Regions from separate parts of the Caballeronia sp. LjRoot29 genome, predicted to be linked through region 3. Evidence: predicted binding sites of a transcription regulator. Region 3 holds the regulator's gene; each other region holds the start of a gene.
The links. The regulator FliA, encoded in region 3, starts transcription of late flagellar genes. The targets are predictions, from matches to a motif close to CTAAAGTTTNNNNNNNNNNNGCCGNTA.

Region 1 (7,800 bases), on a different contig from region 3:
TCAGGCCGTGATCGACGCTACTCGATGAAACGCACCGCTGCGCGACCGTTGTGGTGGCTTGCAGCGCTGCTCGCGGTCTATCTATGCGCGCCGTTCCTCGCGAGCGTCCCGCAGGTCGGCGCGGCTGACTGGCACGGGGTCGACTGGACCAGCACGCTGTCGGCGGTGGCTGTATCGGCGGGCAGCGCGAGCGTGGCATCGCTTGTTATCTTGCTGGGCGGCGTACCGCTGGGCTATCTGCTCGCCCGCTCGAATTCGCGCAAGGCGGCGTTGCTGGGGTTTATCGTGCAATTGCCGCTCGCGTTGCCGCCGCTCACCAGCGGCGTCTTGCTGCTGTTTCTTCTTGGCCCCTATAGTTGGGTCGGACAACTGACGAACGGCGCGCTGACCGACTCGTTCACCGGCATCGTGCTGGCTGAAACGTTTGTTGCAGCGCCGTTCCTGATCATCGCGGCGCGCTCCGCATTCGCGGCCGTCGATCCCATGTTCGAAGATGTGGCCGCCACGCTGGGACATCGTGCCGGCAGCCGCTTCTTTCGCGTCACGCTGCCGGTTGCATGGCCCGCGATCAGCGCCGGACTGGCGCTCGCGTGGCTGCGCGCATTCGGTGAATTCGGCGCAACCGTCATGGTCGCGTATCACCCGTACTCGCTGCCGGTCTACACCTATGTCGTATTCGGCGGCCAGGGCTTGCCCGCCATGATGCCCTTGCTATTGCCGACGCTTGCCATTGCCGTTGCATGCGCCGCGTTGTCCATCTATAGCCGCCAGGGCCGCGCTTCGTTGGGTCCGGAACTCGTCAATGGCGACGATGCCGATGACAACGCCCCGGCGCACCCGGTCCTGGACCAGGATGATAGGCGCCTCAAGATCGTGTTGAAAAAAAGTCTGGGCAGCTTCGACCTCGACATCGAATGGGCGCCGCGCACACAACGTCTTGCGATCATCGGCACGTCGGGGTCGGGCAAGTCGCTCACGTTGCGCCTGATTGCAGGGCTTGAAGCCGGGCAGACGGCTAGCGTATCGCTGGGTGAAAGTTCTCTCGACGCACAGCCGCCCGAAGAGCGCAGGATCGGCTATATGCCGCAGGACTACGGCCTTTTTCCGCATATGACGGTCGCACAACAACTCGCGTTTCCGCTAAGCGCGGATGCCGCGAGCGCGCGTCAATGGGTCGATCAACTCGGCCTCGCAACGCTGCTTCTCCGCTTGCCGCATGAGCTTTCATTCGGTCAGCGCCAGCGTGTAGCGCTTGCTCGCGCACTCACGCAGCATAGCCAGCTGCTGCTCTTCGACGAACCCTTCGCCGCACTCGATACCCCGCGCCGCCGCCGTCTGCAGCAATCGTTGCGCGCGCTGCAGCGCGAGATATCGGCGGTCACGGTGATCGTCACCCATGATCCCGATGAAGCCGCGCTGCTGGCCGACGAAGTATTGTTGCTCGAGCATGGCCGCGTGCTTCAGTCCGGACCGGTAAGCGATGTCTTCGAGCGCCCCGCGTCCATGCGCGTGGCGGAATTGCTTGGGCTTCACAATGTCGGGCAAGGTCGCGTGCTTGAAGCAAATCAGATCGAACTGGGCGGCGGGTTGCGTCTGGACATGGCGGGAGACAACGCCACTCCCGCAGGACAAACCGTGATGTGGCGGCTGCCCGCGCTTGCGATCATGCCGTCAGATGAAGGTGCGTTCGAAGGGACGGTCGACGGCATCGAATTGCGGCGCGGAGACCGGTACGCGCGTCTGAGAATTGGCGGTGTGACGTTCGATATTCCCAGCGATGACGCGCGCCTGAAAACCGGCACATCACATCGGTTCGTGTTGGACATAAACAAATTAACTATCTGGTCCATTTGAAGGGCCACAGCCTTCGGGTGCAAATAAAAAAACCGTCTTGCGACGGTTTTTCTTTAGTCAAATCACCACCCGAACTAAGCGGTGGCTTCCTCGCACAGGCTGCCTTCATCGACAGTGTCGCCGTAAAGATGCAGTAGCCGATAGCCGCTTTTGTACACCGGCTGCAAGCGGAAGTGATTCATCGGTTCAATCGTCAGTGCAAGCCTCAGGCGCGAAACGTGGCTGTCGATAGTCCGCGTGGACTCGCGAAATTCTCGTCCCCAGACCATGGCGAAAATATGATCGCGCGACAACACGCGCCCGACATTCGAGAAAAACAGCAGCGCGAGCCGGAATTGCGTACCGCTCAGTTGCACCGGTTGGCCGCGCACGGTGACGCTCTGCTGACGCGAATCGAAGCGATACGGCCCGAGTTCGGTGATCGCCGCGGTATTCGCCGGATACGCACGCCGCAGCAGCGCTTCCACGCGCGCGCCGAACTCGGCGGAACGCACGGGGTGCGTGACGTAGTCATCGGCGCCCGCGGTCAACGCGCGGACCACGTTGCTCTCTCCGCCGTCCGCCGAGGCGAACATCACGGGCACGCGCTCGCCAATGCCCGAGCGCATCGATTTCAACAGGTCGAGCCCGGACAAGCCGGAGGAATGCCAGTCGAGAACCAGCATGTCGACAGTGGATCGGGACAGCGATTTCGACATCGACAAACCATCGCTGAAGGGAATGCAAACATGGTTGAGACGTTCGATGATTCCACCGATGACATAACGATGCTGTGGATCGGACTGGAGAATTGCGATGCGCATGATAACGGGACCGGTGAACCTGCAAACGGTGACTTCGCGCGTACTTAAAAGGCGGTGTTGAAGGCACCAAAGAAGGTCTCATGACGCTCTACGAGACCACTTCAGACGCGCGAATTCTGCAGAGCGGTACTGGCTTGATCTATCGGACAATTCTTAATCCCGGGCAACATATCGTCACAAATGCTTTCAATATGTCTCGCGAAGTCACTGTTTGTGCCCAGACGTGACGGAATCCGGCCCTTTCAAAAAAGTGTTGCCTGCACGCCATGCCGCCCCCATGCCACCCGTTTGACAGCGCTGCGAAAAGCCGACATGCATATTTCACGAACCACGGAAACGTCGGACGCTGCAGATCGATAAGCTGGTCTTCATGAACTCGAACCTTCCCTCCTCACGCGCAGGGCTGAGCACACGCCAGACGCTGATCGTCACCACGGCCAGCATGGGTTTCGTGGTCTCTCAACTCGATGTCACCATCGTCAACGTGGCGCTCGCGAGCATTGGCCGCGACCTGCACGCGAGCGTGGCGGGCCTGCAGTGGACCGTCGACGCCTACGCGCTCGCCTTCGCCGCGCTGATGCTCTCGGCAGGCGTGCTCGGCGACCGCTTCGGCGCGCGGCGCTTGTTCGTCGGGGGCCTGATGTTGTTCGGGGTGGCTTCCGCCGCTTGCGGCTTTGCAATGGATGCGACCCAACTGACCGCCGCACGCGCATTGCAGGGCATAGGAGCGGCCGCCACGCTGCCCAACTCGCTGGTCCTGCTGAATCAGGCCTGCGGTCACGACGACGGGCTGCGCGCGCGTGCCGTGGGCTTGTGGACGGCGGCAGGTTCAGTATCGATTGCTGCAGGACCGATCGTCGGCGGCCTGTTGATCGCTGCGTTCGGCTGGCGCAGCATTTTCTGGGTCAACGTGCCGTTGTGCGCGGCCGGCATCGCGGCGACCTATGCGTGGATCGCCGATAAAAAGCCGGAGCAGAAAGCGCGCGGCGCCGACTTGCCCGGGCAGGTCCTCGCGGCCGTTGCGCTGACCGGCTTTGTCGGCGCGATGATCGAACTGCGGCCGTTGGGCCTGACGCACCCGCTGGTGATCGGCGGCATTGCCGTGGCGCTTCTCGCGGCCGTGGGACTTGTGCTGGTCGAGCGGCGCGCGTCGGCGCCCATGCTGCCGCCTGCGCTGTTTCGGGACCGCACGTTCAATGCGGCCACGGTGTTCGGTATCTGCGTGAACCTCACGTATTACGGCATGGTGTTCGTGCTGAGCCTGTACTTGCAGCGCGTGCTGGGCCACACGCCCTTGCAAACCGGGCTGGCGTTCCTGCCGCTGACCGGCGGGTTCCTGTTGTCGAATCTGGCGAGCGGCGTGGTCGTTGCCCGCTTCGGCTCGCGCTTGCCGATGATCGTTGGCGCATTGATCGATGCGGCCGGTTTCGCCGCGCTTCTTTTCGTCAACGCGTCGACGCCGGTGTGGGCGCTATTGCTGCCCTTCTTGCTGATCCCGACAGGCATGGGGCTCGCCGTCCCCGCGATGACGACCGCCGTATTGGGCTCGGTTGAGCCGGACCGCGCGGGCACGGCGTCGGCGGTGCTGAACACCGCGCGGCAGGCGGGTGGCGCGATAGGCGTCGCGGCGTTCGGTGCGCTGGCGAGTCACTCGGCCATGGCCGAAAGCGCGCAGATCGTGATAGGGGTGAAGGCGTCGGCGGGGGTATCGATGGCGTTGCTGTTATTCGCCGCGGTCCTCGCTTGGCGGGCGATTGAGAGCAAACGTGCGAAGGACGGAAAAACGGATGCGGGATCGATTAAATGCGGCTCGGCGACGCGTTCCTGAGCAAGACGCGGGCGCGTGAAACGCGAACGACCGGCGGCGGGAACGTTAGTTGCGCCTGCCTTGCCATACGCACTTCTCGTGCAACGCGCGGTCCGCAGACCGCTCATGAGGAACTGGATATGTCCACGCCGCCGCCGGACCCGACTTACTTGCCGATAGAACCCGATCCCGACGAGCTGCTCGACCCGGATGCGCCGCCGCCCGAGGACGACCCCGACTTACCCGATGGTCCTGATTCAGCGACGCCTATAGTGCCGGCAGATCCAAAAAACGGCACACCGCGCCTTTGAATTTTCAGCTTTGAAGTGCAGCCTCTCGTCAACAGCAAAAAATGCCCGCCTGCGTCTTGCAGGCGGGCATTTTTCCTTTGGGTGATGCGGTCCGGGCGCGGTACACCCGCGCTATCTGTTAAAGAGCCGTTGTCAGGATTTCGCCCGAGGCGAGTGCCCGTTCAATCAACCCTTCCTGCTGGGCCTTGCGCACCGCTTCGGCGACGAACGTTTCCGGTGCTTCGACCTCGGCTTTGATCGCACCAATGATCCCTGAGGCCTCCACGATCACCAGCGACTTCGCCGAATCCGCCCGGCTGATGATGACGCGTTGCGGACTTCCGCCGTCTGCGATGCTTGCGCAGAATTGAACCGGTTTGCCGTCGATGGTCTGCTCGAAAGTTTGAATCATCGCTGGGTTTCGCCTGTAGTAAATGGAGTTCGCGTCAGGGCACGCATAAAACGTTCCGCCCCAACTTTCGCAAGCCGCGACCGACAGCTTAGACCCATAGTTTAGAACCTATAAGTCACGCCCACCTGGACGACGGGATACCAGCGATACCGTTCCACGTGATCAGTAATGTTTTGCTGTTCCTGATCGATATTCGCCTGCGTCGTCAACTGGCTATAGATGGCCGGCACGGAATAAGAAACATGGGGACGGCCGTACGCCACGCCGAGGTCGCACATAAAGCCAAATCCCTTCGATACCGGCTTGTGACCGTAACCCACGCCGAGGTACGGCATCACGCTCGGCAAGCGCACCGTGGCCGATGGCGCAGGCCCGACAGCCGGCACAAGGTCGTTGCCGATCTTGTAGTTGCCGTCGGCGTCAGGCACCGCATGCCCAGTCAGTTTGTCACCGTTGAAAAGCGCACCGCCCGTCACGCGAAAACCGCTGCTGGAGAACGGGAACAGGTCGAGGTAGAGCCCTCCTTGCTTGAGGCTCAGGTGCCCGTCGTACTTATTGTCGTCGACGGTAAATGAATGCGACAGGCCGAAGCCCTCCACTTCCGCATGCACGCCCGACCACGAGTTGAAGGAATATGCCGCGCCTATCCCTGCGCCCAGCGTGCCGCCCTGTACGTAAATTTCCTGCGCGTGCGCTGCGCTCGTTGCCATCGTTGCGATCGCTGCGGCGGTTGCCGCCCTTAAGACAATGTTCACTGCACCTTCTCCGTAATGTCCCCGGCTCTTTCCCGTGGCGAGACTTTACGGTTTCAGTAATCGTTTCAATGAAGCGAATAGTGACTGTTTTCGAGTTCAGTTCGACGCTCCGGAAAACTGACCTGGACGCCATGAATCAACGCCTCTAATCATCTGATGAATAACACCTAAATTTGATTTGGCGCGATGGAAGGTAACTTTTGCCATGCCCAATCCCTCTACAGGCAAAAAGATACCTTCTCCCTACCCTAAATCTGCTGAGCAGCTTGCCGTTAAGGTCTAGGACAGCTTCATTCAACGGAAGCATAAAAATCAGGCGGAGAGAGCATGTTTGTTGTTATTGGCTGGGTCGTGGTCATCGGGTCGGTGATCGGCAGTTTTCTGGGCGTAGGCGGTCATCTGGCCGCACTGTTCCAGCCCTTCGAGTTGCTGTGCATCTTCGGCGCGGCGGTGGGTGCGTTCGTCGTATCCAATCCGGTGACGACGCTCAAGAAGACCCTCAAGGTCATCCCCACGGCGTTCAAGCAAGGTGGCTACTCGAAAGAGAAGTACGTGCAGCTCATCGCGCTGCTGTACGAGCTGCTTCAGAAGGCGCGCAAGGAAGGCATGATGGCGCTCGAGGTCGATGTTGAAGCGCCACAGAACAGCCCGACGTTCAAAAAGTACGAACACGTGCTCAACGATCACCATCTGCTGGAATTCATCGTCGACTATCTGCGCATGATGTCGAGCGGCAACATCAACGCGCTCGAGATGCAGGACCTGATGGACGAAGAACTCGAGACGCATCACGCGGAAACATCGCTGGCTGCCGGCGCGATTCAGAAGATGGCCGATGGCCTGCCCGCGTTCGGCATTGTCGCGGCCGTGATGGGCGTCGTGCATACGATGGGTTCAGTAGGCGCCGCGCCCGCGATACTCGGCGAGATGATCGCGGGCGCGCTGGTCGGCACGTTCCTCGGCATCCTGCTCTCGTATGGTTTCTTCGGACCACTTGCCGATCTGCTGGCTGCAAAAGGACAGGCCGAAGCCAAGCCGTTCCAGTGCGTGAAGTCCGTGCTGCTTGCATCGATGAACGGCTATGCGCCGGCTATTGCCGTCGAGTTCGGGCGCAAGGTGCTGTTCACCGCTGATCGTCCGTCGTTCCAGGAACTCGACGAGGCCGTCCGCGCCACCAAGCAACCGAAGTCGGCGTGACGAGCCTGTCTCGCCCGCTGCAGATCACGCCGACCATCAAGAGGTTCGCTCATGGCTGACTCCCCTTCTCGCGACCCCATGCAGTCGGTGCTCGCGCCGACTGTTGTAGTGCGACGCAAGAAAAAATCCGCACACGCGGGTCATCATGGTGGTGCATGGAAAATCGCGTATGCGGATTTCGTGACTGCCATGATGGCGTTCTTCCTGCTTATGTGGCTGCTAGGCTCGACCTCCAAATACGACAAGCAGGGCATTGAAGATTATTTCAACACGCCGCTGTCGGCAGTCTTCGGCGGCAAGGACGGCAGCGGTGCTGCACGCTCAAGCTTGATTGAAGGCGGCGGACGCGATCTCTCCAGTTCGCGTCCGGGAGAAGCCACCAAAAGCCAGACCCAGCCCTTGCCGAAGACAACCGAACGCACGGCCGCAAGTGCCGCTGCAATCGCGGCCGCCGCGGTCAAGGACGACGCAGAGCGCCTGAAACAACTCAAGCAGAAGCTTAGTGCGTTGATCGAGCGCACGCCGGCGCTGGCCGCGTACAAGGACCAGATTCGCATCAACATCACGAGCGAAGGATTGCGCATCGAAATTGTCGACTCACTCAAGCGGCCGATGTTCCCCTCAGGCAGCGCAAAGCTGGAAACGTATGTGACGACCATCCTCGGGCAGATCGGCTCCTCGC
Region 2 (7,800 bases), on a different contig from region 3:
GAAACGCAAGCCGCGTTGCTGCGCCAGCACCTCGGCCTTTTGCTTCGCCACCCATCGATACGTCCCGCCCGCGATTGCGCCGAGCAGGAAAATGTTGAGCACCAGTGAAACGATCAGCAGTGTCTTGAGCCGGGTTGTCGCCATGGTCATTGGTCGCTCCAGTCGGCCGTTGCGCTGCTAAATACGGTGCTTTCACCGGTTTGATCGAAGAGGCTCGGCGGGTTCGCCGGCGTGTTGTAGATAGACCCGGTCAACGAAATGGCCAGCACGCCCGCAGCGATTCCGGCCACCCCCGCGCCCACGAGACCCGCGCCCGAGATCCACCAGTGCGGCCGTTTCCACGCGGCTTGCTGACGGGGCGGCTTGATCTGTACAGCCGGTGCGGACGCCAGGATGCGCCGGACCAGTTCGGATTCGGGCGCGGCAACGCTGTGCCTCGAGAGCACATGGTCGAGCGCCTGGGCGTCGGCCAGAGCGGCCAGAGCGGCAGGGTCACGTTGAGCGAGCAGCGCTTCGGCTTCTGCGCGTTCGGCGGCCGGCCAATGTTCCGGCGTGGCGCCATAAGCCTGGGTGAGGCGGCGAAAACGTTCGGGGGTCATCGGCGTTCCTTTCCAAAGACATGCTCGCCGCGTTCGCCGGCAAGACGGCTGCGCAACGTGCGGCGTGCGCGCGAGAGCAGGCTTTCCAGCGCTTCCACGCTGATGCCCATCAAAGCCGCAGCCTCGACGTTCGATAGTTCCTGGTAATACTGCAATACCAGTGCCTCGCGCTGGCGTGCCGGCAGCGCGGCGAGCGCGGCGGCAATGCGCTCGCTGCGCGCGGTCTCGTCGAGTTGATCTTCCGGCAGCGGCGCCTGGTCGACGGGTTCGGGCGCGTCGTCTTCCGCGACGACATCCTGACGGCGACGCAAGCGGTCATAACACAGGTTGAGCGCCACGCGGTGCAGCCAGGTGTCGAAGCGAGCCTGGCCGCGCTGCCAGCGCGACGCCTGCCTCCAGATCCGTACGAACGCTTCCTGTGCCACGTCGCTTGCCTCGTCACGGTCTCCCAGCATCCGGGTCGCGAGCGCGAGCAGCCGCGGCAGTTTGCGCGCGACCATCTCGCGAACCGCTCCGGGTTCCCTGCCATCGACACGCGCTAACAACTCCGCGTCCGGATCTTCTTCTTTCAATGTTTTTTGTCTCGCAGCACATGTTCAACAGCCTGCGCCGGGAAGGATTGCGACCCGGTGCGCCGGCGCGGGGACTGCTCAGTACACGACGACCGCCGGCCGATAATAAGCCGGCCGCGCGGGATAAACGACACACGCAGAAAGTGCCGCGGCGGCAAACACAATAACGACCAGCGTTTTAAACATGATGTCTGTCCCGGCTCGGAAGGTGATGGAGCTACGGTGAACGTAGGTGACCGTAGCTGAGCGCTGATTAGCGGGCCCAGTGACCTTCGATCCATCGCCAGTTAGGTCCGCGCTGCACCCAGTGACCCGGCACCCAGCGTGCGCCGATCCGCACCGGCCGCCAGTGGCCCGGCACCCATTCGTAGCCGCGGCCGGCCCACCGCCAGTGGCCGCCGTCCCACACATATCCGGGACGCGCGACGGGCACGACTTCCGTGCGCATTGGCGGCGGCGCCGACGGGGCAACGATGACCGCTTGCGCGAATGCCGGCACGCTGGTCAGCGCGGCCACGGCAGTGAGGAGAGCCAAGGCGGCCTTGACTGCAAACGTGGATGAAGCCCGATCTTTTAGTGCTTTCATAACGGTTCCCTGAGATTGAAAAGACGCTCGATGCAGATGTCTGTCGAGTGCTTAAACGCGCGCTTCGGAAAAATCCGTCGCCTAATTTTTGTTTTCTACTCGGGTTGAGTAAACGGGCTTGGCACTGCTCCGGGTGCCCCAGTTTGTAATCTCTTAGCAAATAAAATGAAAACTTAACTAAAGTATTGTGTTGGCTTACCGTAATATTAAGGTGATTGATCGCAACATTGGCGCAGGTACTTAACTGAGTGAAGCCTGCGTGTCGATCACCCCAACGAGCTAACCAAGGGAGTTCCAGTTTCTATGTCTGACGCAATCAAGTCTGCGGGACAATCTCTGATCAACGGCTCGACCGGCAAAAACACTGACGTCCCCGCGCTTGTCGCGGCTATCGTCAATGCGCGGGTCGCCGGATTGAACGCGGCTAACGTGGCAAAACAGAAGACCAGTACTTCGCAACTGACCGCCGTGGGTTCGTTGAAATCGGTCATGTCGCTGTTGCAAAGCTCGCTGGCGTCCCTGTCCGATGGCAGCGCGTTGTCCGCTGTCATCGCCAAGGCCGACGGCAAGGGTCTGACGGCCACTGCAGGCAAGGGCGCGACCACGGGCAGCTACGCGATCCAGGTCACTAACATAGCGACATCGCAAAGTATTACCTCGGGTGCGTTCGGCGCGAAGGAAACGCTCGGAACCGGCACGCTGAAACTCTCGGTGGGCGGCTCGGACGTTTCGATCAACATCGATTCGTCGAACAACACGCTCAGCGGCATTGCAGCCGCGATCAATTCGGCTTCCGGCAATCCGGGCGTAAGCGCAACGGTGATCACCGGTACGGACGGCGCCCATCTCGTGCTGCACTCATCGACGACGGGCAAGGCAAGCGGTATTTCGGTGGAGGTCACGCCAACCGGCTCGGGCGACAACACGGGGTTATCGAAGCTCAACGTCAGCTCGTCCATATCGACCGTCGACCCAACGGACCCGGCCAAGACCGTGGCGCCGTACACGACCATTGAGACATCGGCGAACTGGAAGCAAACCGCGGCCGGCAGGGACGCGTTGCTGACGGTGGCCGGCACCGAGGTCAGCAGCCCGACCAACAGCGTGACATCGGCTATTGCGGGCTTGTCGATCAACCTGACTTCCGAGTCCGTCGGCACGACCCAGACGCTGAGCATCAGCGCCGACACAACCGCCCAGCAGACCTCGCTCAAGGCTTTCGTCACGGCGTATAACAATTTCATCAACATGGCTGCGTCGCTGACTTCCTTCGATGCGTCGCAACCCAAGGGTTCGCAAGGTGGCCCGTTGCTCGGCGACTCGATGATGAACACGGTCAGGAACGCGCTTGCCACCGTGATCAGCAAGGGCGTCCCGACTTCTGCGGGCGGCGTCAAGGGAATGGCGAACCTGGGGTCAATCGGCATCACGCTGCAAAAGGACAGCACGTTGAAGATTGACGAAACCGTGTTGAACGCAGCGTTGACCACCAAGCCCGGCACGATCAACGCATTGTTCAGCGCGGGCTCCGGCATCGGCGCGGAGATGAACAAGACCCTCACGACTTTTCTGAAGAAAGATGGCCTGATCGATAACAGGACAAACGCGCTCAACAAGGACCTCGACAACATCAAGGTCCAGGGCACGAAGCTGGATGCATTCGCCACGCAACTGACGAATAGCTACAACGCGCAGTTCACCGCGCTCAATACGCTGATGGCGCATATGGCTAGCAATGCGAGCTATCTGACTGCGTTGTTCGGCGGGGCTAACAGCGCGGGCGCACTGGCCGGCGGCAGGGGTTGACCGGCAACGCACCGCGCGCCGAGTAACGTCATGCGACGGAGGACACGTCAGGCGGTGCGCGCGTTCCTGATGTGCAGATCGTTAAATGTTGTTAGATCGGCCCCTGAAATATTCCATTTCGGCGCGAATGCGGAGACACTGGGATCACCCTTCTGAGGGTGTGTCCCGCGACGAAGTTCCTCCTCGTCGTGCTTGAGTCCCATCCCGCCTGGGTGGGACTTTTTTTAACGTGCTGGTCCTTCCTCGCCACCACGGAACAGGTCGCGCGATGGAACAGAAAAGAGCCGTGGTCTGCCCTTCATCCTGAAGGCGTCGGCTCATGATGATGGGCGACGTGGGACCAGGTTCTGGAAGGTGCCGATAGACCACCCCATGTACCCTTAAACCATCGACACTCTCAGGGACAAGCGACACACCCACTCGCGCCGCAACGAGTCCAAGCGCTGTCTGCAACTCTCGCACTTCGTGTACGGAGGCCGGTTCAAGCGCATGGTCGCGCAGTGCCGATAACTGCTGGTCCGCATAACTCGGGCGCGGTGAACTCGGATAAACAATCAGCGTCTCGCGTGCCAACGCCTCCAGCGTCAACTCGACCGAAGCATCGGCTAACGGATGATCTTCCGGCAGCGCGGCAATCATCCGTTCCTCGACGAGTACTTCGCGCGTCAGTTGCACGTCGTCAAAGCGCAGTCGTCCAAAGCCGACATCGATTCGTCCGCCCTTTAATGCACCGAGTTGTTCAAGCGTGAACATCTCGATCAGCGACAATTCGATCTGCGAAGCGGCCTCGCGAAATGCGCGGATGACCTGTGGCAGCGCGCCATAAAGAGTGACGGCACGAAGCCGATCACAATGCGTTCCGCCAGTTGTGCGAGCCTGCGGGTGAGCGGCACGAGTTCGTCGCTTTCATCGACAAGGCGCCTTGCCTGTGTATAGAAAACTCGGCCCGCTTCGGTCAAACGCAAAGGCCGCGAACCATGTTCGAACAGCGCCAATCCGACAATTTCTTCTATCTGCTGTATCTGCCTGCTAAGCGGCGGCTGCGTCATGTGGAGACGACTGGCCGCGCGCGTGATGTTCATTTCTTCGGCTTCATTTCTTCGGCTACCGCGATGAAATAGCGGGATGTCGCAGCTCCATGCAGACCTCAGACGGTTAATGACCCAACGGTATTATCGACACGTTCGAGGCGCAGGGCGCGCTTTGAGCGAGTAGCCTGATCAACGATGCAATCAGCGATCCTTGGCGGCTTGTTCAACCGCACCGCCGGGCGATGGGGCCGGCGCTCTATCGACCATGTTGGTCCTGAGAATCCAGTTGTAAATTGCGCCCCCGATCATCAGTGCCGAGGTGCCAAAAAACACTTCGCGCATGCCGAAATGTCCTCCGACGAAACCGCCGGCAAGCGGTCCGACAACCTGCCCGGTATATTGCGCGGACGTCGAATAACCGAGCATATTGCCCGCAACGGACGCCGGCACGTTATGCCGGATCACGCTGGCAACGCAAGGCAACAGTCCGCCGAGTGCCAGACCCATCAGGAATCGCAGCCCCACTAATTGCCAGCCTTGCGTGACAAACGCTTGCGGGATCAGCAGAATGCCTGATACCGCCAGGCAACCGATAATGACGTTCCAATGCCCCAGGCGATCGGCGAGCTTACCCAGGTACGAGGCCGAGAGAATGCTGCCCAATGCTGCCGCCGACATCACCAGTCCCGCGACAAACGTGACCTGGCGGACATCGACTACTTGCGCCACGTAGACCGTGATGATCGGCTCGATCGACATGTTTGCCAGCATCAGGAGCATGCCGGTCACCAGCATGGCAACGGTCGGCCGCTTGTCTGCGATCTGGGCCCAACTGCCGCGCTGTTTCCCCTTCTTGTTCAAGCCCGGATGACGCTCGTTCTTGACGAAGAATACGGTCGCGAGGAACGTAATAAAAATAAGTGCACCGGACGCGAGAAAGGTCGACCGTATGCCGATCAGCGGCGGCAACGATCCACCAATAAGGGGGCCGACCAGATTGCCGGCCATGATGCCGGAAGACAGGACCCCGAGCGCCCAGCCGCATCGCTCTTTCGGTGTCTGCGTGGCGACCAGCACGGTAGAGCCCGACGCAAAACCGCCAAGCAAACCCGCGAGCAGCCTGAGACCGACGAGTTGCCAGACGTTATGCGCCATCCCCATCAGGGACATGATGATGGCCATGCCGAGGCTGGCGCGGATCAGCATCGGCTTGCGGCCGTAGAGATCGGCAAGCTTTCCCCAAAGCGGCGCGGTCAATGCCGCGGTAAAAAATGTCGCCCCATAAGCGACGCCCGACCACTGGACGATCGCGGCGTGGTCCTTGACGCCTAACTGCTCCACGTAAAGCGGCAAGAACGGCAGCATGAGCGTCATGGCCACGATGGTCGTGAACGATCCAAATACGCAGACGATGAGATTGCGCCGCCAGTGGGTGAACTCTTCCGTCTCCGGAGGCGTGTCATGACTGCCCTGAGGTGCGCTTGCCGTTTGTTTGTCCATCGTTCTGTCCAGGTCGGCGTGGAGTTGCATTTGCCCTGCGACCTCTTGAGGGCCGGAGCAACCGCTTCGCGCAAAGCAAGCAAGCGAGCGGCTTCAACCCGGATCCTACGGCGTGAGTCGCGGTGCAGCCAGTCCGCTACCTATACCGGTATGGCGACTACCCGGCAGGTCTTTTTGAGTATTCCGGTCGCGGTCTTGATTGCGTCCTTGCGCAAGTGAGAGGCGGTGATTCGCGAGAACCGCTAAAGATTGCCCGCCAACCGCCGATAAATTGGTGACGTTTGCTTTTTTCCGCCAACCGTCAAGGACAGCCCGGCTGCCCATCCCCAATCCGCACTGCAATCCACAATCCGCACACGAACGCATTTCCACTGCAACGCAAGACTTCTAAAGATCGACGATATGACGCCAGAGGCAAGGCCACGCATGTCTGCCCGGCACCGGCTTAAGGAATTTGAAAGACAGTAAGTTGAAAGAAAGTCATATCGCCGAATGGCTCGCTAAAGCAGAAATACGTGTGTTTTAAATTCCAATCTACAAGGTCATTTTGATGAGCCAGTTCAAAGTTGTGACCCGCCTCTCGGCTGCTTTTGGTGCCTTACTTGTTCTTCTCGGCGTGGTGTCTGTCGTCGGTTTGATCGGCATGTCAAAGATTAACGCGGCGCTGACGAGTATTGTCGACCGCAGCACGGAAGAGATGACGCTTGCCCAGACAATGCGCTCGTCTCTCGATCAACGTTCTATCGCGATCCGCGACATGATGCTGGTCGATAACGAGGCCGACACGAAGGCCATCGTGGAAAAAATAAAGCACGAAGAGGGGATCTATGCGGACGCGTCGCGAGCCTTGAATGACATCTTCGTGTCGAGCGGATTAATAACCGACACAGAGCAAACACTGCTCGCCAGGCTGGTAACGGATGAAGCCTCCACGCGGCCGCTCATGGTCAACGTCGCCCAGCTCATCGTTTCCAACGACAAAGCGTCGGCGGGAAAGGCCTTATTGCAAGACGTCGTTCCAAAACAAACTCAATGGCGAACCACGCTTCGATCGTTGATCGAGCTTGAGAAAACGACGATGCACGACAAGGCAAACCGCGCCGAAAGCAGCTACGCGCAGCTTAGAATCGTCACCATCAGCGCAGCGCTTGCCGCGTTGATCGTCGGCGTGATAGCCGCGTTGCTGATCACGCGCAGCATCCTGAATCAACTCGGCGCGGAGCCTGGCGAAGCGCAACGCGTTGCTAGCGAAATTGCGGACGGAAACCTTGCGGTACGCGTAGTAGTTGCGCCGGGTGCAAGTGGGAGTTTGATGGCATCGCTTGAGGCAATGCGCGCGCAATTGAGCAGCATAGTCTCGGGGATCAAGACATCGGCCGATTCGATCGCGGTCGCGGCGAATGAAATGGCGCAGGGTAATGTCGACTTATCGCAACGCACCGAGGAACAAGCGGCTTCGCTTGAACAGACGGCGGCGAGCATGGAAGAGCTGACGTCTACGGTAAAGCAGAATACCGACAATGCAAAACAGGCGAACATGCTTGCCCAAACTGCGTCCGACGCAGCCACCGCAGGTGGGCAGGTGGTTGAACGCGTGGTGACGAAGATGCGGGATATATCCGCTAGCTCGTCGAAGGTGGGAGAGATCATCAACCTGATCGAGAGCATTGCATTTCAAACCAATATCCTTGCGCTGAACGCGGCTG
Region 3 (7,800 bases):
GAGGAGGCGCGCCATGGCGGTCCGGCTGATGTCAGTCACGCAAGTCAGCCACGCAAGCCGTCGACAATGGCGGCTGCGTCGCTGACCCAGCCGAAGATTGCGCCCTGCGCCTTGATCATCTCCAGCGCGGATTTCTGGAATTCCGGAAAATACGATCCGATGCAATCCGCCGGAATAATGCATTCGTAGCCGCGGTCATTCGCTTCGCGAACGGTCGTAGTCACGCAGACTTCAGTGGTCACCCCGCACACGACAAGCGTCTTGATCTCGTGGTCTTGCAGGATTAGTTGCAGGTCGGTTTCATAAAATGCGCCCTTACCCGGTTTGTCGATAATCGGTTCGCCGAACGTGGGGTACAGCTCTGGAATGATGTCGTGCCCGGCCTCGCCGCGAACCAGGATGCGGCCCATGGGGCCGTCCGTGCCAATGAACGTCTTGCCGCCGCGCGTCAGTTTTGCAGGCGGACAATCGGCCAGGTCGGCACGGTGACCCTCACGCGTATGGATCACCAGCAGCTGCGCGTCACGCGCCGCCTTCAGCACTTTCCCGCACGGGACAATCGCGCTGCGCACGAGAGAGACCTCGTTTCCCAACGCTTCACCAAAGCCTCCCGGCTCGACAAAATCACGCTGCATCTCGATCACGACCGGTGCAGTTGTTTTTGTATCGAACGGGAGTGGGAATGGTTGTGCGTGAAATAGTTTTTCCGCCATTTTTATATTCCTTGATTAATGTCAGGACGTGAAATGCATGCTCTGCTATTGCAATTTATTTGAATTGTCCTTCGATTTATTATAGGTAGGTTCGTCTTGATGGACGATAGATATTTTGTCGAGTCAATCACTGTTCATTGATTTTCAAACTTGATTGAAGTCGTTTCAAAAACTCAATAAGATCGATATTACGAACTATAGGGCGCGGTGTTGCGGAACAATAAAACGAAAGGCGAAATAATCACCGCGGCCCTGCAGCGGAATAACACGACGGGTAATGAAATATCTCTACGAGTGTTTCATTGCAGTTGCCGTGAACACCATTGCAATTGTCTGACGTTTAAACCTTCCCGCACTTCCCCGATGCCGCCCGCGAACCGCTTCCGGCATCGATCTCCCGAATTACCCCGCTTTCCCGGCTCTTATCAGCCGATGGCCCGACACCCACCCTTGCAATAATTCATTCACAGGAAAACGGTACGTCGCTCAAAACGTGGCGCACCGGTCAACCGCAACAGATCAAAGTGAGCGCGAGCTCATCGGGGGGTAAATGAACATCCGCAAATTCATCGGTGCCACGAGTCGCGAAGCGTTCCGGCTCGTCCGTGAAGCACTGGGCCCCGATGCGGTCGTGTTGTCAAATCGGGTAACCGAAGACGGCAGCGTCGAGATCGTTGCGGTCGCCGACGGCGATCTCGCGAAGATATCTCCGAAAGCCGCCGCTCAGCATCGCGAAATGAAGCTGCGGGAGTCGGCCGGCAATCATCAGTTGGCGGGGCCGTCACGGTCCTACGAGCAGCCGAGTTCGAATTCGAACGCGGGTTCCAACCCCTACGCGAACGGCGATGTCTTTTCGTCAGTGTTCGGCGCCAATCCCGAACCGCTGGATGATTTCGAGCCGGAACCGCAAGCAGACGACGTATCGCGCACGATGGCTGAATCGAATCCCTGGCTGATCGAACATGCCCGCCGGGTGGCGCAGTCGGCCGCTGAAACCGCGCCGCAGCGCGCGCTGAGCGCATCGTCGGCGATTGCGAAGGGATTGGGTAATCCCGTGACCGTCACGCCGCAGGCATCCTCGCAAGCCCCGGGATGGACCCGCGAAGCGGCGCAACTCGCCGCTCGCCGCGCAGAACAAAAAACCGCACAGGCCCAGTTCCAGCAGGAAGCCAACACGTCCGCGGCCCAATCCGCCAGTTCGATGCAGGAAGGCGCGTTCGCGGGCCTGCCGGCATCGGCGGCTGCCGCTGTGACTGAAGCCATCCGCAGCCGCATGGAGCAAGTCGTGAACGACACCGTCATGAATGAACTGTCGTCGATGCGCGGCATGATGGAAGAGCACTTCGCCGGCTTGCTGTGGGGTGATCGCCAACGCCGCAGCCCGAACCACGCCGCACTGACCAAGCGCCTGTTCGCTGCTGGTTTCTCCGCGCAACTGGTCCGGATGCTGATCGACAACATGCCGGAGATCGAACAAGCCGAAGCGTCGATGGAATGGGTTCAGCAAGTGCTCGAAAACAACCTGCCCGTCATGGACAGCGAAGAATCGATGATGAACCGCGGCGGCGTTTTCGCGCTGATGGGACCGACGGGCGTAGGCAAGACCACGACCACCGCCAAGCTCGCCGCGCGCTGCGTAATGCGCTTTGGCGCCAGCAAGGTCGCGCTGCTTACCACCGACAGCTACCGGATCGGCGCGCACGAACAGCTGCGTATTTTCGGCAAGATCCTCGGGGTATCGGTGCATGCGGTGAAAGACGCGGGCGACCTTCAACTCGCGCTCTCCGAACTGCGTAACAAGCACATTGTTCTCATCGACACGATTGGCATGAGCCAGCGTGACCGCACTGTGGCCGATCACATCGCCATGTTGTGCGGCGCCGGCCATCCGGTGCAACGCCTGCTGCTGCTCAACGCAACCAGCCACGGCGATACGTTAAACGAAGTAGTTCAGGCGTACCAGAGCACGCCGGACCAGCCGCCGCTCGCGGGCTGCATCCTGACCAAGCTCGACGAAGCCACGAACCTGGGCGGCGTGCTCGACACCGTGATCCGCTACAAGCTGCCCGTGCATTACGTATCGACGGGACAGAAGGTGCCGGAAAACCTGTATGTCGCGACCAAGCGCTTCCTGATTAAAAGCGCCTTCTGCATCCCGCGCGACGGCTCGCCGTTCGTGCCGCAAGACGACGATGTGCCGCCGCTCCTGTCCGCGCTTTCCGCGCGCGCTTCCACCGAACTGCATGAGGTTCACTTTGGATAAGTTCGTGTCCGATCAGGCTGAAGGCCTGCGCCGGCTGCTGACGCGCAATGGCTCGCGGGTCGTCGCGGTGTGTGGCGCCCCGGCAGGTGGAATGGGCGGAAGCGGCAATACGTCGACGGTGGTGAACCTCGCGTCCGCCCTCGCCGCGCAAGGCAAGGATGTGCTGGTAATCGATGAACGCCAGAACGGGTTGTCGGTGACCCGGCTGGCCAAGGTGCCGGATAACGGTGCACTGGGCGCGGTCTTGTCCGGCAAGCGTTTTTTGCAGGACGCCGTCACGCGCACGCCGTTCGGCTTTTCGGTGATTGCCGCGCCTCGCGATGAACGCATCAGCCAGGACGCTGCGCATTGCCGGGTGCTGCTTGACGGACCCGCCGATGTCGTCCTGATCGATACCCAGCTCGATCGCAGCGGCGCGCTCTCAAATCTGGCCGTGCAAGCGCACGACTTCGTGATCGTGACCCGCGTAGCGCCCGCCGCGATCACCGAGGCGTACGCCTGCATCAAGCGTCTGCACTACGCACACGCGATCGGCCGGTTCCGGGTTGTCGTGAATCACGTGAAGAACGGCGCAGACGCGAAAATCGCCTTCGATAACCTCGCCGGCGTCGCCAATCGTTATCTCGCGGTGCAACTCATGCCTGCCGGTTGCGTAGCAGAAGATCCGCGCGTGGCGCGGGCGCATGAACTATCGCGTTGCGCGGTGGAAGCTTTTCCGGCGACGGCGGCCGCCCGGGATTATCGGCAGATTGCCGCTGAATTGCAGTACTGGCCGATGCCGAAAGCGTCGCAGTTTGAATGGCCCGTGCAGTCCTTGCGAGCGGAAACGCCGCACGGATTGGAGCGCTCGATCAACTCCGGCGCGGTTCGCCGCACGGAAACACCATTGATGCAGCTTGCGATGAGCAGCGCCGCGTCCGTGTGATGCAGCAAGAGAAGGAACAAGGTGAATGCGATGTATAACGCCCAGGGAAAACTGTCACAGTCCGAGGTCCTGACCCGCTACGCACCGTTGGTGCGCCGGCTTGGCCTGCAACTCGTGGCGAAAATGCCGGCTAGCGTCGATCTGGATGACTTGATCCAGGCCGGCATGATCGGTTTGCTCGATGCCGCCAGCCGTTATAAAGAAGATCAAGGCGCTCAGTTCGAGACCTACGCCAGCCAGCGGATTCGCGGCGCGATGCTCGACGAGTTGCGCGCCAACGACTGGCTTCCGCGCAGCATGCGCAAGACTTCGCGCGAAGTGGAATCCGCGGTGCACAAGGTTGAACAGCATCTTGGACGCTCGGCGAGCGAGCAGGAAGTGGCTGAGCATCTGAACATGCCGCTGATCGAATATCAGGCCATGCTGCAGGATCTGCATGGCAGCCAGTTGATCTATTACGAAGACTTCGACCGGTCTTCCGATGACGAGCCGTTTCTCGATCGTTATTGCGTCGATAAAGCCGACCCGCTTTCCGCGTTGCTCGATGGAAGCTTGCGTTCGGCGCTGGTCGAGGCAATCGATAAATTGCCTGAGCGCGAAAAGCTGCTGATGAGCTTGTACTACGAGAAGGGCTTGAATCTGCGCGAAATTGGCGCCGTGATGGAAGTCAGCGAATCGCGTGTCTGCCAGTTGCATAGCCAGGCCGTTGCGCGGCTGCGGGCCAAGTTGCGGGAACAGGCTTGGTCGGGCGTGGAGGCTTGAGTATCGGCGAATGAAAAGACGGATGGAAACCAGTCAGGTTTCGAAATCCGCGTCCGCCGCGAACTCTGTCTGGCCTTTGCCCAATGACTTGGCGCGATACATCGCGCGATCGGCGGCGCGCATCAGCACGGCAATATCTCTGTAGCCGGGACTCAAGTCCGGCGAGATCAGGCAAGCACCAATGCTCGCCGATACATTCACCACCCGGTCCTGCACCGACTTCATTTCCTCGAGCACCGCGTGCACGCCGTTTGCCACCGTCTGCACCGCGTGATTGCCCGTCACGTGCCGCGCCAGCACGACAAATTCATCGCCGCCTAGCCGCGCGACTGTATCGGTGGTTCTTACCCTTCTTGCCAGCAGGCCCGCGAAAGTTTGCAGCACGACGTCGCCGACTTCGTGGCCATAGGTATCGTTGACTTCCTTGAAGCCGTCGAGATCGATCATCAGCAACGCGGTCGCGCCTTCCTGTCCCGTCGATATCGCGATCATTGCCCGGCCGATGGTCTGCTCCAGCATGTAGCGGTTGCTCAAACCCGTGAGCGGGTCGGTGCCCGCCTTGAGCGCGAGGTCGCGGTTCGCACTGCCGAGCCGGCCGACCAGCACGGCGAGGTAGACCGATGCGCCGAACACACTCAAGCCAATCCCGAGCGCCGCGGAGCGATTGATCATCCACCACGGCTGCAGCACCGACAACGCGACGATGCCCACCATCGCCGTGACACACGACAATGCCAGCGTGCGCTTGCCGTAACGCCCGCCCGCGCCGATCAGAAAGAGGAAGACCGCCCATAGCATGGGCAAGGTGAGTGCGCCTCCGGCACCCAGGATCACGGTGAGCAGGGCCTGATCGGCGACAGTGGTGAATGCGAGGCGCAGATTCGACTGCCGTTGCATTCTGCTGATGATTAGCCGCGTCGCTACTCCATAGATCAGATAGAGCGCGAGCGCATGGAAGCTGGCAAAGGCGGCGGGCGTTGGAATGGTCCACGCCAGCACGCCGTACACGGCCGTTGCGAGGCCGCACAGTATGACTCTTAGCGTCGCCTGCTCTTTTTCCGGATCGAGAAAAGTCGACCACACGTAACCGCGGTGCCGATGCAAGGGGTCATTCGCCTGCCCCATTCTGAGTCTCCCTGATGTGCTGATCGATGCCGCGTTTTATGCAGTTTCTGCGTAGTGCAGAATTGCAATCGTACTGCGTCGCTAAAAAGTGGCCGAAAATCGCCTGATTCAGCCAGATTTTGGCGGACCGATGCTGATTCGTTACGATCCACTTGGGACGAGTGGTACGCACGCGGCGCGCCCGGGTATTTTGTTTTGGCGAGTTGCGTTTGTGCCTCGCTTGTTTTCGAATCGATGTTCGGACCTTCATTTGGCTTCTTGGCTTCTTATTCACTACGTAGATTTTTCGACGCCCGATGCAACCCTTTGAATCCGCGCTTTCAACTGGCGACATAAACGCTACCGATGACTCTCACTCCGCGCGCGATGCCGCGTTGCTCGGCGAATGGCTGCCTGTGTGTAACAGCGCCGACGTTCCCGCCGGGGAATTACGTGGGTTCGTAGTGGCAGGCGAGCGACTGGTGGTCTGGCGCAACGCGTCGGAGGCTGTAGGTCCGGCAGCACCGCCCGATATCTCCACCGATGTCCACGTCTGGCGTGATCGCTGTCCGCATCGTGGGGCGCAGTTATCGTTGGGATCGGTGACGGGCGGCTTGATTACGTGTCCGTATCATGGCTGGCGTTACGACGTCGATGGCCAGTGCATCCACATCCCCTCCAATCCGTCGATACGCCCCGCGAAGCGCGCTTGCGCGCTGACGTATCGCGTGGAAGAGAAATACGGCGTGGTGTGGACGTGCCTTGGTGAGCCGTCGCGTCAGCTCGATTTCTTTCCGGAGTACGCGGCAAACGACAGGCCGGGCGCGCGCCGGATCAATCTTGCGGCGCAGACCGTGCGTTCATCGGCGCCGCGCGTGGTCGAGAATTTCCTCGATATGGCGCACTTCCCGTTTGTGCACACAGGCATTCTCGGTGACGCATCGCACGCAGAAGTACAGGATTACGAAGTAATTTCAATCGATGACGGGCTTGAGGCTTGGCAATGCCGGTTTTGGCAACCGGCGGGATTGCCGGGACAGGAGGGCGTGGATATTTACTATGTGTATCGAGTGAAACGGCCGCTGGTGGCGAGTCTGTCGAAAGCGGCGCAGCACGGTGCGGGGGCGTTGCACCTATTGCTGGTGGCGTCGCCGGTGAGTGAAACGGAGACGCGGGCGTGGATGGTGTCGGTGTTTGAGGACAAGTCGACGCACTCGGATGAAGCGTTGTATGACTTCAATATGCGGATACTGATGCAGGACACGCCGATAGTGGAATCGCAATGGCCGAAGAGGCTTCCGCTCGATCCGCACGCGGAGTTGCATCAGGTTTGTGATCGACTGTCGGTGGGGTATCGACAGTACTTGAGGGAACGGGGATGGGGGTACGGGACGGAGTTGGGTGGGGGATAGAGGCCGTCGTACTTCGCTCATGGACTACAGCGGAATTTGTTCGAATTTTCCGCCGCTGTACCGCCATGGCACTCGAAACGTAGCACATCACGCAGATGGATGGCACGCGCGACAGTCTTTTCCACTCGGCAGAGTTCCTGGATGGCGTGAGCCAGATGCGGGGAAAGATTATTGTCGAAGAAGTACTTCATGCTGCCATCTGCTCGTAGCGGATGGCGGCTTCGACTGCGGCGAGCGGGATATCAAACAATGATGCGACCATCTCCTTGTTTTTCTCGGCCTTGAAGGTCTCGGCGACACTATGCGTTCTGACGCCATGGTCAGTGAGCACAGGGTTGCCAAACGCGATTGCCGGATCGAGCACGATCACCTTGTTGCGATTGAGCGGACACCAACGCGTTGCTTGACTGTCACCTGCAAATTCGATCCCCATGTACAACGCCGGCCGAACGATGTGTTCAAACACCAATTGGCGCTTGGCAAGATCGGTCATTTCAGCGTCGCGGTGTTGGTGCAACGCTTCGGCAGAGATGGATTTGCCATCGGTCAAAAAAACCGATGTGCAGTAAAAGGATATTCAGTTCCAGACATGGCTTTCGCGCCTCCGATCGCACCACGAAT

Region 1: motA (flagellar motor stator protein MotA) is a predicted target of FliA. The motif match lies at 6,170-6,196, and genes of this name have one in related genera.
Region 2: fliD (flagellar filament capping protein FliD) is a predicted target of FliA. The motif match lies at 1,935-1,961, and genes of this name have one in related genera.

Annotation. Positions count from the first base shown of each region.
Region 1 covers NZ_CAXUPU020000002.1:61,017-68,816, forward strand. Annotated here, with positions in the region: gene ACSQ83_RS02440 (extracellular solute-binding protein) at 1-28, shown strand, start outside; gene ACSQ83_RS02445 (ABC transporter ATP-binding protein/permease) at 25-1,854, shown strand; gene ACSQ83_RS02450 (response regulator transcription factor) at 1,929-2,657, opposite strand; gene ACSQ83_RS02455 (MFS transporter) at 3,028-4,485, shown strand; gene ACSQ83_RS02460 (hypothetical protein) at 4,605-4,775, shown strand; gene ACSQ83_RS02465 (hypothetical protein) at 4,894-5,166, opposite strand; gene ACSQ83_RS02470 (hypothetical protein) at 5,268-5,876, opposite strand; gene motA (flagellar motor stator protein MotA) at 6,249-7,118, shown strand; gene motB (flagellar motor protein MotB) at 7,170-7,800, shown strand, end outside.
Region 2 covers NZ_CAXUPU020000045.1:5,456-13,255, reverse strand. Annotated here, with positions in the region: gene ACSQ83_RS31925 (periplasmic heavy metal sensor) at 1-150, opposite strand, end outside; gene ACSQ83_RS31920 (hypothetical protein) at 147-599, opposite strand; gene ACSQ83_RS31915 (RNA polymerase sigma factor) at 596-1,171, opposite strand; gene ACSQ83_RS31910 (YXWGXW repeat-containing protein) at 1,425-1,757, opposite strand; gene fliD (flagellar filament capping protein FliD) at 2,061-3,563, shown strand; partial or broken gene ACSQ83_RS31900 (LysR family transcriptional regulator) at 3,825-4,707, opposite strand; gene ACSQ83_RS31895 (MFS transporter) at 4,796-6,094, opposite strand; gene ACSQ83_RS31890 (methyl-accepting chemotaxis protein) at 6,645-7,800, shown strand, end outside.
Region 3 covers NZ_CAXUPU020000005.1:65,518-73,317, forward strand. Annotated here, with positions in the region: gene ACSQ83_RS07740 (DUF2877 domain-containing protein) at 1-39, opposite strand, end outside; gene ACSQ83_RS07745 (cysteine hydrolase family protein) at 45-713, opposite strand; gene flhF (flagellar biosynthesis protein FlhF) at 1,264-2,976, shown strand; gene ACSQ83_RS07755 (MinD/ParA family ATP-binding protein) at 2,969-3,901, shown strand; gene ACSQ83_RS07760 (RNA polymerase sigma factor FliA) at 3,932-4,663, shown strand; gene ACSQ83_RS07765 (GGDEF domain-containing protein) at 4,697-5,788, opposite strand; gene ACSQ83_RS07770 (Rieske 2Fe-2S domain-containing protein) at 6,085-7,179, shown strand; gene ACSQ83_RS07775 (hypothetical protein) at 7,197-7,370, opposite strand; gene ACSQ83_RS07780 (DUF433 domain-containing protein) at 7,367-7,672, opposite strand; gene ACSQ83_RS07785 (hypothetical protein) at 7,726-7,800, opposite strand, start outside.